DNA from 3 places in the Brevibacillus sp. AG162 genome. Region 2 is predicted to be linked to each of the others. Evidence: riboswitches for the same ligand, from Rfam matches in the RefSeq annotation. Region 2 holds a riboswitch; each other region holds the start of a gene.
The links. Region 2 has a riboswitch for S-adenosylmethionine ahead of FB479_RS26300 (homocysteine synthase). Riboswitches for the same ligand answer to the same signal wherever they lie in the genome.
Positions count from the first base shown of each region.

Region 1 (3,278 bases), on a different contig from region 2:
AAAGAAATTGAACCGAATGACAAAGGTGAGTTTTCTTTGACGTTGTCTTATAAGAATCGTTCCTTTAGCGCCCAATCGATTCAATTCGCATTGTATGAAGACGATAAGCTGGTTAAAAAAGCTGACGTTGCATTAAGCACAAAAGTCATTGTCGAGCCTGTGAAGCCAACAGACGACGATGAAGACGATGATGATGACAAAAAGAAAAAAGAAAAAGGGAAGCAGAAAGATAAGCATCCCAACGGCAACGCGTATGGCTATTGGAAAAAGCACGGTAAGGAATGGAATGACGACAGAGATGATGACAATGACGACCACGATGATGACGACGATGACGATCGTGACGACGACAGAGACTAGTCTCTGTCGTTAAGGCCGCTGCTTGTAAGTCTCGACGTACTCCACCAATTGTCTGATGTAATCCCCCAGAATGGGGATCGAAAGAAATTGCGTTAAGAGGGAGCCGAGGAAAGCCAAAACGATAGCAGTACCAATCGTCAATCCCAGACCCCGGGCAAGACCTGCGAGGAAATTGATCCAGAGCAGCTTGCGCGGGGCTGTGTAATTTTGGATCACATCTGCTAGTCGGATATCTTCCAGGAACATCGCAATTTTATGCATCCGCTCATTTACCTTCCGAACTTCCTGAAGCTCTTCAAGAACTTGATCAATTTGCTGCATAAGGCGATCTGTAGGCGACAAGCTGTCCATCCCCTTCCATCATTCGGTATCGTTACCTACCAGTCTAGGGAAAAAGACAACCAGAATCAAGGTGAAGAGGAAACGTTTGCCTATCAGCTATACGAAGGGTACAATGAACGTACAAAACGTTTGTTAGGAGGCTTTGAAATGGCTGAAACTGTTTCCCAATCTCTTTCCGAAGATTTATTCAAGCTCTTGCAAAAGGAGCGTTTTGTTACCTTGGGCACAGTAGACCATGAGTCAGGGGCACCATCGCTCAGCTCCTTGTCCTGGACGTATGCTGTCAGCGCCGATACGATTCGTTTTGCTGTGGATAATCGCTCGCGTATTTTGGCTAATATTGCGAAGGAACCACAAGTTGTTCTGCATTTGATCGGTGCTGGCTCATCTTTTGCCATTAATGGTCGTGCTGTCGTCAAAACAGACCGACTGGAAGGTGTTCCGCTCAAGCTGGCCATGGCGGAAATCAAAATTGAGGCCGTTCGTGATATTATGTTTTACGGTTCCCGTATTTCCGTAGAACCACAGTATGAAAAGACGTATGACAAAAACGCGGCAGCGAAGCTGGACAATCAAGTTATGACCGCCTTGAAAGAGGCAAACTAACAGGTGGAAATAAATTGTTGACAAGAATCCTGCCGATCCTTTAGTATTAGGGTCAATCGAATTGAATAGCAATCTTCTTATCCAGAGCGGCGGAGGGACTGGCCCGATGATGCCCGGCAACCAATCACCTGTATTGAACAGGGAGATAATGGTGCTAATTCCTGCAGAGTTATCAAACTCTGAAAGATGAGAAGGATTTGCTTACGGTGACGTAAACAAAGCCTTCTTTCAGAGGAAAGAGGGCTTTTTTGATGCCCTCGTACACTATTGGAGGGAGAGAAACAGACATGAAATTGGAAACGAAATTGATTCAGGCGGGAGTAGGCAGAGACGAAAAAACAGGGGCGGTGAGCTTTCCTGTTTACTATGCAACGGCTTATCGCCATCCTGCCTTGGGCCAGAGCACTGGATATGATTATACGCGTACAGCTAATCCTACTCGCACCATTTTGGAGGAGACCATCGCTGAAGCGGAATCAGGAGATACAGGATTCGCTTGCGCCTCAGGAATGGCTGCTGTTCATACCGTCATGGGCTTGTTTTCCCAAGGGGATCATCTGATCGTGTCACTCGATCTGTACGGGGGAACCTATCGATTGTTCGAGCAAGTGCTCTCTCGTTACGGTCTGACGTTTTCGTACGTGGATTTGCGTGACATTGGTGCACTCAAAAATGCGATTCGTCCAGATACAAAAGCCATCTTCGTCGAGACACCAACCAATCCGCTCATGCAGATTACCGATATTCGAGCAGTAGCGCTTTTGGCGAAACAGCACGGGCTTCTTACGATTGTAGACAACACATTCTTAACCCCGTATTGTCAACGCCCACTTGAGCTTGGTGCAGATATTGTCTTACATAGTGCAACCAAGTATTTGGCAGGACATAACGATGTGCTGGCTGGCCTCATCGTAACAAAAGGGGAAGAGTTATCGGAAAAAATACGGTTTTTGCACAATTCAATCGGTGCTGTACTCGGACCGCAAGATTGCTGGCTTCTCGTTCGCGGGATGAAAACACTGGCATTGCGGATGGAGCGTCATCAATCCAATGCCTTGATTGTAGCGGAAAAGCTGCGTGAGCATCCGGCAGTGGCGGAGGTATTTTATCCAGGTCTGCCAGAGCATCCGGGGCATGAGATCCAGGTGAATCAAGCGACTGGGCATAGTGGAATGGTATCGTTCCGCGTGCGCGCTGCTGAGCAGGTGGGATTGTTCCTGCAAAATCTGCAAATCGTGTCCTTTGCGGAAAGTCTGGGTGGTGTAGAGTCATTGTGTACGTATCCGGCGACGCAGACTCACGCCGATATCCCGCAAGAAGTCAGAGAGCATGTCGGTGTTTGTGATCGATTGTTGCGACTGTCGGTTGGCATCGAGCATCCAGATGATGTCGTAGCCGATTTGTTTCAGGCCTTGAATGCTAGTTTGGTCGTAGGGGGGAGTGTACGATGAATTTTGCAACCAAGATCCTCCACGGTTCGACTTGCATTGACCCGTTCACAGGTGCGTCGTCGGTTCCAATTTATCAAGCTTCGACGTTTCATCAGGCTGATATCGATCAGCCAGCTACATTCGATTATGCCAGATCAGGTAATCCGACGAGGCAGGCTTTGGAGGAAGCCATTGCGTCTCTGGAGGGAGGCGCACGCGGTTTCGCGTTCTCATCTGGCATGGCTGCCATTTCCAGCGTGTTCATGCTGTTTTCAGCCGGAGACCATGTTATCGTGGCGGAAGATGTATACGGTGGCACGTTTCGGTTTTTGACCAAGGTATTGTCGAGAATGGGCATCTCCGTTACATTCGTGGATGCGACAGATACAGAAGCTGTTCGTGCGGCCATTACACCGGCGACGAAAGGGGTTTACCTGGAGACCCCCTCCAATCCCACCTTAAAGGTGACCGATATTGCAGCGGTTTCACGTATCGGGAAGGAGCACGGCTTGCTCGTCATTGTCGACAATACATTCCTTA
Region 1 is NZ_VFNO01000001.1:273,718-276,995, forward strand. Features, by position in the region: gene FB479_RS01230 (hypothetical protein) at 1-360, shown strand, start outside; gene FB479_RS01235 (DUF5665 domain-containing protein) at 370-711, opposite strand; gene FB479_RS01240 (pyridoxamine 5'-phosphate oxidase family protein) at 850-1,308, shown strand; SAM riboswitch class I at 1,383-1,501, shown strand; gene FB479_RS01245 (aminotransferase class I/II-fold pyridoxal phosphate-dependent enzyme) at 1,596-2,759, shown strand; gene FB479_RS01250 (trans-sulfuration enzyme family protein) at 2,756-3,278, shown strand, end outside.
Region 1: another riboswitch for S-adenosylmethionine. It lies ahead of FB479_RS01245 (aminotransferase class I/II-fold pyridoxal phosphate-dependent enzyme); the one in region 2 lies ahead of FB479_RS26300 (homocysteine synthase).

Region 2 (3,278 bases):
TTAACTGATCTTGCAGCTTGGCCATGTTGTACGTGGTAGCCGGACAAATATCCGGGCACTTGGTAAACATAAACTCCACCAGTCTTACCTTGCCAGCACTTTCATTAAATGTATAGGTTGTTCCGTCACTGTTGTCCAAGGTGAAGTCTGCGATGGGCTTCAACACTTCGATCTTTTCTTGTGTCATGTACTTATAACCAAATACTCCGACGATAGCCAAAATGATAATACCAGCTAATACAGGAAACCAATGTTTCTTCATCGCAGATTCCTGCTGCAATTGTGTTCCTTCACTCATGGGTTGCTTCCTCCCTGCTTGTCCCATGCGTGATGCCTCCTGATTCACGCGGGAGGCATTCACACTGTTTCTTTACCATCTTACTGTTCCACTTCACCTGGCCATGCGAGCATGCCGCCAACCATATTCGCCACGTCATACCCTTGTGCACTCAAATACTCTGTAGCTGTATTGCTTCTGGCACCACTGCGGCAAACCATCACAATCGGAATGTTCTTATCCAGCTCATCGATACGGTGCGGCAAAAAGCCGAGTGGGATCAGCTTTGCCTCTTTGATGTGACCTGCATTCCACTCATCGACTTCGCGTACATCAATGACTTGCAGTTCCTCTTTGGCTTCCAGCTTTTCCAACAGCTCTTGTGGTGTAATTTCTTTTACTCCATGGCTCATCGCTATTTATCCTCCTATATGTACGATCAGATCAGTTGTAACCACCTCCATGATATCACACGCTTTTTTACTTTTCTAACGCGAAGAGCACCTGGCTTCACCTATGCGCTCTTGCTCCCTATTTTCTACCATTATCTCCCATTTCGCTGCGGCAGTAGCCACACGGGATGTGAACAGCTTGAGACAAAACCGTTACAAATTAATGGCATGAGTGAACACCTTTCATCCATATATACACAAAATCCTCCCCGATAACTGTATATTTCACATTGACAGCGAGGTTTTATTTTCATACAATTACGACAACAATCATTATCATCAAGAGCGGTGGAGGGACAGGCCCTACGAAACCCGGCAACCAGCAAACTAGCTGCATGGTGCCAATTCCTGCAGAATCCAGTGATTCTGAGAGATGAACAAAAGCCCGTGCATGATCGGAGCCCTTCTTCTTCTCAGGAGAATGCTCCGTTTTTTTATTAGCCGATTTCCATAGTAAAAGGAGAGATGGACATGTCCGATCAACAACAATGGAAGCCAGAAACACTTGCGGTTCACGGCGGGCAGGAGGTTGACCCTGTAACAGGCTCACGTGCTGTTCCGATCTATCAGACGACCTCCTATGTTTTCCGCGATACAGAGCATGCAGCGAATCTGTTTGGCTTAAAAGAGTTTGGGAATATCTATACACGCATCATGAATCCGACGCAGGATGTGTTTGAGAAGCGTGTTGCCCTGCTCGAAGGTGGTGTTGGTGCACTCGCGACCGCATCCGGGCAAGCTGCCATTACATTCGCCATCTTGAATATTGCGCATGCAGGAGACGAGATTGTTGCTTCCAGCAGCCTCTACGGCGGTACCTACAACCTGTTCGCTCACACGCTTCCCCGCCTCGGTATCAAGGTTCATTTTGCTGATCAATCCAATCCGGAAAATTTCCGTGCCTCTATCAATGAAAAGACAAAAGCCGTGTTTTGCGAGACAATCGGCAATCCGCGCATTGATGTCGCCGATATTGAGGCCATCGCCGATATTGCCCACGAAAATGGCGTACCTTTAATCGTAGACAACACCTTCGCGACTCCGATTTTGTGCCGTCCTTTTGAGCACGGGGCCGATATTGTCGTGCACTCCACCACCAAATTCATCGGCGGCCACGGAACAGCCATTGGCGGTATCATCGTAGACTCAGGAAAATTCGACTGGAACAACGGGAAATTCCCTGGCTTGACTACACCAGATCCAAGCTACCATGGTGTCGTCTATACAGAAGCTGTTGGTCCACTCGCCTATATTATCAAGGCACGCGTCCAGCTCCAGCGCGATATCGGCGCTGCCGTCGCTCCGATCAACTCGTTCTTGTTCCTGCAAGGATTAGAAACCTTGCATCTGCGCATCGAGCGGCATAGCCAGAACGCCTTGGCAGTAGCCCAGTTCCTCGCCAATCACTCTGCTGTAGAGTGGGTGAATTATCCGGGACTGGAATCAGACTCTCAGCATGAATTGGCACAAAAATATTTTCCAAAAGGTGCTGGCGCGATCCTGACATTTGGAATTCGCGGTGGCGTTGAGGCAGGAAAAACATTGATCGAGTCAGTGAAGCTGTTCTCCCATCTCGCAAATGTAGGGGACTCCAAGTCACTCATCATTCATCCAGCGAGCACAACACATCAGCAGATGACGGAAGAAGAGCAGGCAGCCGCCGGAGTGACCCCGGGACTTATTCGCCTCTCCGTCGGCACAGAGTCGATCGACGATATCATTTCTGATTTGGAGCAAGCGCTGCAGCGTGCGTCGAAATTATCCACGGTAGGCTAGCCATACCTTTGACAGGACAGAAGAATCACGTGATCTCTTCGGATAGAGATTGGTGATTCTTCTTTTCCTTTTCTATTTTCGTTCGAAAAATATTGAATTTTACATTCGGAATTTATAAAATACATAATCATGTACAAATTTTGGAAGGATGGTCACATGAAAATTTTGAACATTGGCAGTGAACGAACAACTTATCGGGTGGAGGTCACGTACTCTCCTTTATTCGAAGCTTCCTTGGGAATCGCTGCCGCTACCTACGATCAATTGCATCACACGATGGAACACCCTCCTGCCTACTGGCGTCAACTGTTGGACGAGCTGTCCCCTTCTGTACGGCAAGAGGTCGACTATGCGAAGGAGCACAATACGTGGAAGACGCTTTTGCAACTGCTCGATCTTTGCCCTTTCGCTGATCTGGATTCCTTTCTCTCGTATGTCAGAGAGCTCTCAACAGAACAGCTCCGATACGAGGCCCTCCCTTATCTAGGTGAAAACATGCAGGATGCACGGCGGAATGCTGCACGAGGAAGCAAAGACGCTTGCGCCGCTTTGCAGAAAGCGTGCCGCGCGCACCTCTTTTTTGAATCGTATATCGGACATATGACTTCCGTGGATGCAGAAGAGCTGCGAGGTCATATTCTCCGATTGATGGAAGGCTGGTATACCACTCATATCAAGCCGCATGAGGAAGAAATCGTTCGCATGCTAGAACGGGATTGGTCGCAAAAGCAAAACAAGCTAGCAAAGCTTAACCCGGAAGCCTTGGTGGAGTA
Region 2 is NZ_VFNO01000012.1:77,617-80,894, forward strand. Features, by position in the region: gene FB479_RS26290 (SCO family protein) at 1-298, opposite strand, end outside; gene FB479_RS26295 (rhodanese-like domain-containing protein) at 379-690, opposite strand; SAM riboswitch class I at 1,003-1,109, shown strand; gene FB479_RS26300 (homocysteine synthase) at 1,201-2,505, shown strand; gene FB479_RS26305 (ArsR/SmtB family transcription factor) at 2,662-3,278, shown strand, end outside.

Region 3 (3,278 bases), on a different contig from region 2:
CTTCGAGCGTTAACGAGGAGACTTCCACGCGGACTTCCTTTTTCTTTTGGCGATAAAATTCGGTGAAGGCCGCCAATGTCTCATCATTTGTCTCGAATAGTAGGGCTTCTGCCAGCTTTCTCTCGTTTTCTGGAATCGAAGCGTAGCGCTCCAGCTTTTCCGTGTTGACGATGGCGTAATCAAGCCCTGCGAGAGTGGTGTGGTACAAGAAGACCGCATTCAGCACTTCCCGACCCGCAGGAGGCAAGCCGAAGGAAACGTTACTGACACCCAGGATCGTCTTGCAAGCAGGCATCGCCTGTTTGATCAAACGAATGCCTTCTACCGTTTCCTTTGCAGAGCCAATGTATTGTTCATCCCCTGTCCCTACTGGAAAGACGAGTGGATCGAAAATAATATCCTGTGGCTTAATTCCATACTGGTTGACGAGAATGTCGTATGAGCGCTGCGCGACCTCCAGCTTCTTTTCGCGAGTGACAGCCATACCCGCTTCCTCGATCGTTCCGACGACAACAGCGGCACCGAATTTGTGAATAAGCGGCGCCACTTCCTCAAAACGCTCCAACCCGTCTTCCAGGTTGATCGAGTTGAGAATGGCCTTCCCTTGCGAATAGCGAAGTCCCAGCTCCATGACCTTGGCATCTGTCGAGTCGATCATGAGGGGCGCTTTTACTTTTTTCACGATGAACTGTAGGAATTTTTCCATATCTTCGTATTCATCACGGTCGGGGTCAGCCAAGCATATATCGATGACATGTGCGCCGCGCTTCACTTGGGCCCGGGCAATATCAGATGCTTCTTCATAGTGACCAGCTGCAATCAGATCACGGAATTTTTTGGAACCGATGACATTGGTCCTCTCCCCTACCAGCAGGGGACGATTATCATCTTCGACGTAAACGACCTCAATCCCGGAGACCGCGCTCAGCGGTTCTACATCTGCACTGCGCGGCTTGCAGTCTTTCAAGGCTTCTGCCATCGCTTGAATATGGGCTGGTGTTGTTCCACAGCAACCGCCAGCGACGTTTATCCAGCCCTGTTCAGCGAACGCCCGCATTTTCGAAGCGAGTCCCTGTGGCGTTTCATGGTAATGGCCGTTCTCGTCTGGCAAGCCTGCGTTCGGATAACAGCTGACCGCACATTGGGCTATTCCAGACAGTGTCCGCAGATGATCACGCATGAACTCTGGTCCTGTCGCACAATTCAGACCAATAGAGACTGGCTTTATATGCTCCAAGGAGATGTAAAACGCCTCGATGTTTTGGCCCGCCAGCGTTGTGCCCATCGGCTCAATCGTACCTGACAGCATCATGGGGAGCTCCTGCCCAAGCTCTTCAAAAGCTTTGCGAATCCCGATTCCGCCAGCCTTGACGTTCAACGTATCTTGCGAGGTTTCCAAAAGAAGAACATCGGAGCCACCGATAATCAGACCTTTTGCCTGACGATAATACGCCTCGACCAGTTCTTCGAAAGTGACACCGCCTGTCAACGAAAGGGTTTTGGTCGTCGGTCCCATTGCACCTGCTACATAACGCGGCCACTCCTCCGTGGAATAGGCATCCACCGCTTCTCTGGCCAAGCGAGCTGCCGCTATATTGATCTCAAGGTCTTTCTCTGGCACATCGTACTCGGCCAAAACGATGGAAGCAGCACCAAACGTATTTGTCTCGACGATGTCTGCGCCCGCCTCTAAATATTTCTCGTGAATCGAACGGATCACATCTGGTCTTGTCAGGTTCAGAAGTTCATTACAGCCATCATAGGCTTCACCGCCGAAATCATCGGCAGTCAGGTTCGCCTGTTGAAGCATGGTGCCCATTGCACCGTCCAGAATCAGAATTTTCCGGGAAAGCTGTTCGCGAAAAGTTGGTTTCATTGACGTGCCCCTTTTCTCCCTTGCATCGGCTTATTCTCCGTAATTGGGTAAACAAAAAAATCCTCTTCTTTGAAAGAAGAGGATTTGTCAGCAGATACGTTAACGCCTGAGACATCCTCTTATCTTTCAAAGCACGTAGCTTTGCTGGAATTGGCACCGGATTTTTACCGGTTGCCGAGGCTTCATCAGGCCAGTCCCTCTGCCTCTCTGGATAAGAGTCGTACACTTGTCATTTAGTTGTTTTACGAAATGTCTTGAATGTTTGCAAGTATCTTAACACCCCCTTTGTCTCCCCGTCAATTGTGAATTGTCTATTTTTTGCTGAACCTCTTCTCTTTCGCGCCCATTTTTGTCTAAGCTGGGCATCCGCCCAGTCCAATATCGGCATTCGTGTATAGACTGGAGTATAACGGAAAGGAGGGGAAACAAAGATGAGTACATCTTACTGCGGAAACGGATTCTTCGGTGACTGCTTCGCAATCGTGCTCGTGCTGTTTATCCTGTTGGTAATTATTGGGTGTTCGTGTGACGACTGTTAGATAAGTGTGTAAAAAAGGCTATCCCAAAAGCCATGAGGAATGGCTGCGGGATAGCCTTTTTTTCTTGTTATTTGGTGATGATCTTGCCTGTCACGGCATCCAGAGTAATATATTTAAGCGCCAGCTTTTCGTCACTCCACGGCACATACGCCAGCTTTGGTTGAGATAATTTTCGCCCATCCACATCTTTCATCAAATAGACCAGCTTCAAAGGCATGACGCGTAAATACACTTCAACAGCCTTGTCTTTCGAAACGATCTGGTCGGATGCTGGAAGCTCCACCACCTTGTGTGTCTCTCTGTAGTTGTGAAACATTGTCACTTTGCCAGAAGACGGATCGACTGTTACCGAATAAGCCGCTTTTTGCGCTCGATCCTGTACAGGAATGCCATCCTTGCTGATGAAATATCTGAATTCCCATTCGCCCGATGACACAGGATTCGCTTCGCCTGGCTGTATAACTTGTGCCAACTGCACTTCTTTTACGCCTGGATCGACGTATTTATGCAGAAAGGCGAGTGCAGCCTCTTCCGCTTGCTCGCGTTTGACTGTCACTGCTGTATTAGAACGCGGTGTTCCCAGCCCGACGACACTGCCTGTTTCTGCAAGGACTTCTACGCCGATATACTTGTCATTTTTATCATTCCAGACGTATTCCTTGCGTCCGTCACTGTTACTCTCACTCTCTCTATAGGTCGAGTCATCCACTTGTATGCCGAATTCCGCTTGCAGCAGTGCTTTTGCCTCATCCTTGGAGCGAACCTTGACGTATTCCTTTGGAGATTCGATCGGATGTGCTTCCTTCGTATTCAACTGATCATAAGCAAGCCCGTTATCTCCCGTTCCATACACAATCTTGCCA
Region 3 is NZ_VFNO01000003.1:121,049-124,326, reverse strand. Features, by position in the region: gene metH (methionine synthase) at 1-1,876, opposite strand, end outside; SAM riboswitch class I at 1,993-2,094, opposite strand; gene FB479_RS10410 (YjcZ family sporulation protein) at 2,308-2,415, shown strand; gene FB479_RS10405 (YcdB/YcdC domain-containing protein) at 2,483-3,278, opposite strand, start outside.
Region 3: another riboswitch for S-adenosylmethionine. It lies ahead of metH (methionine synthase); the one in region 2 lies ahead of FB479_RS26300 (homocysteine synthase).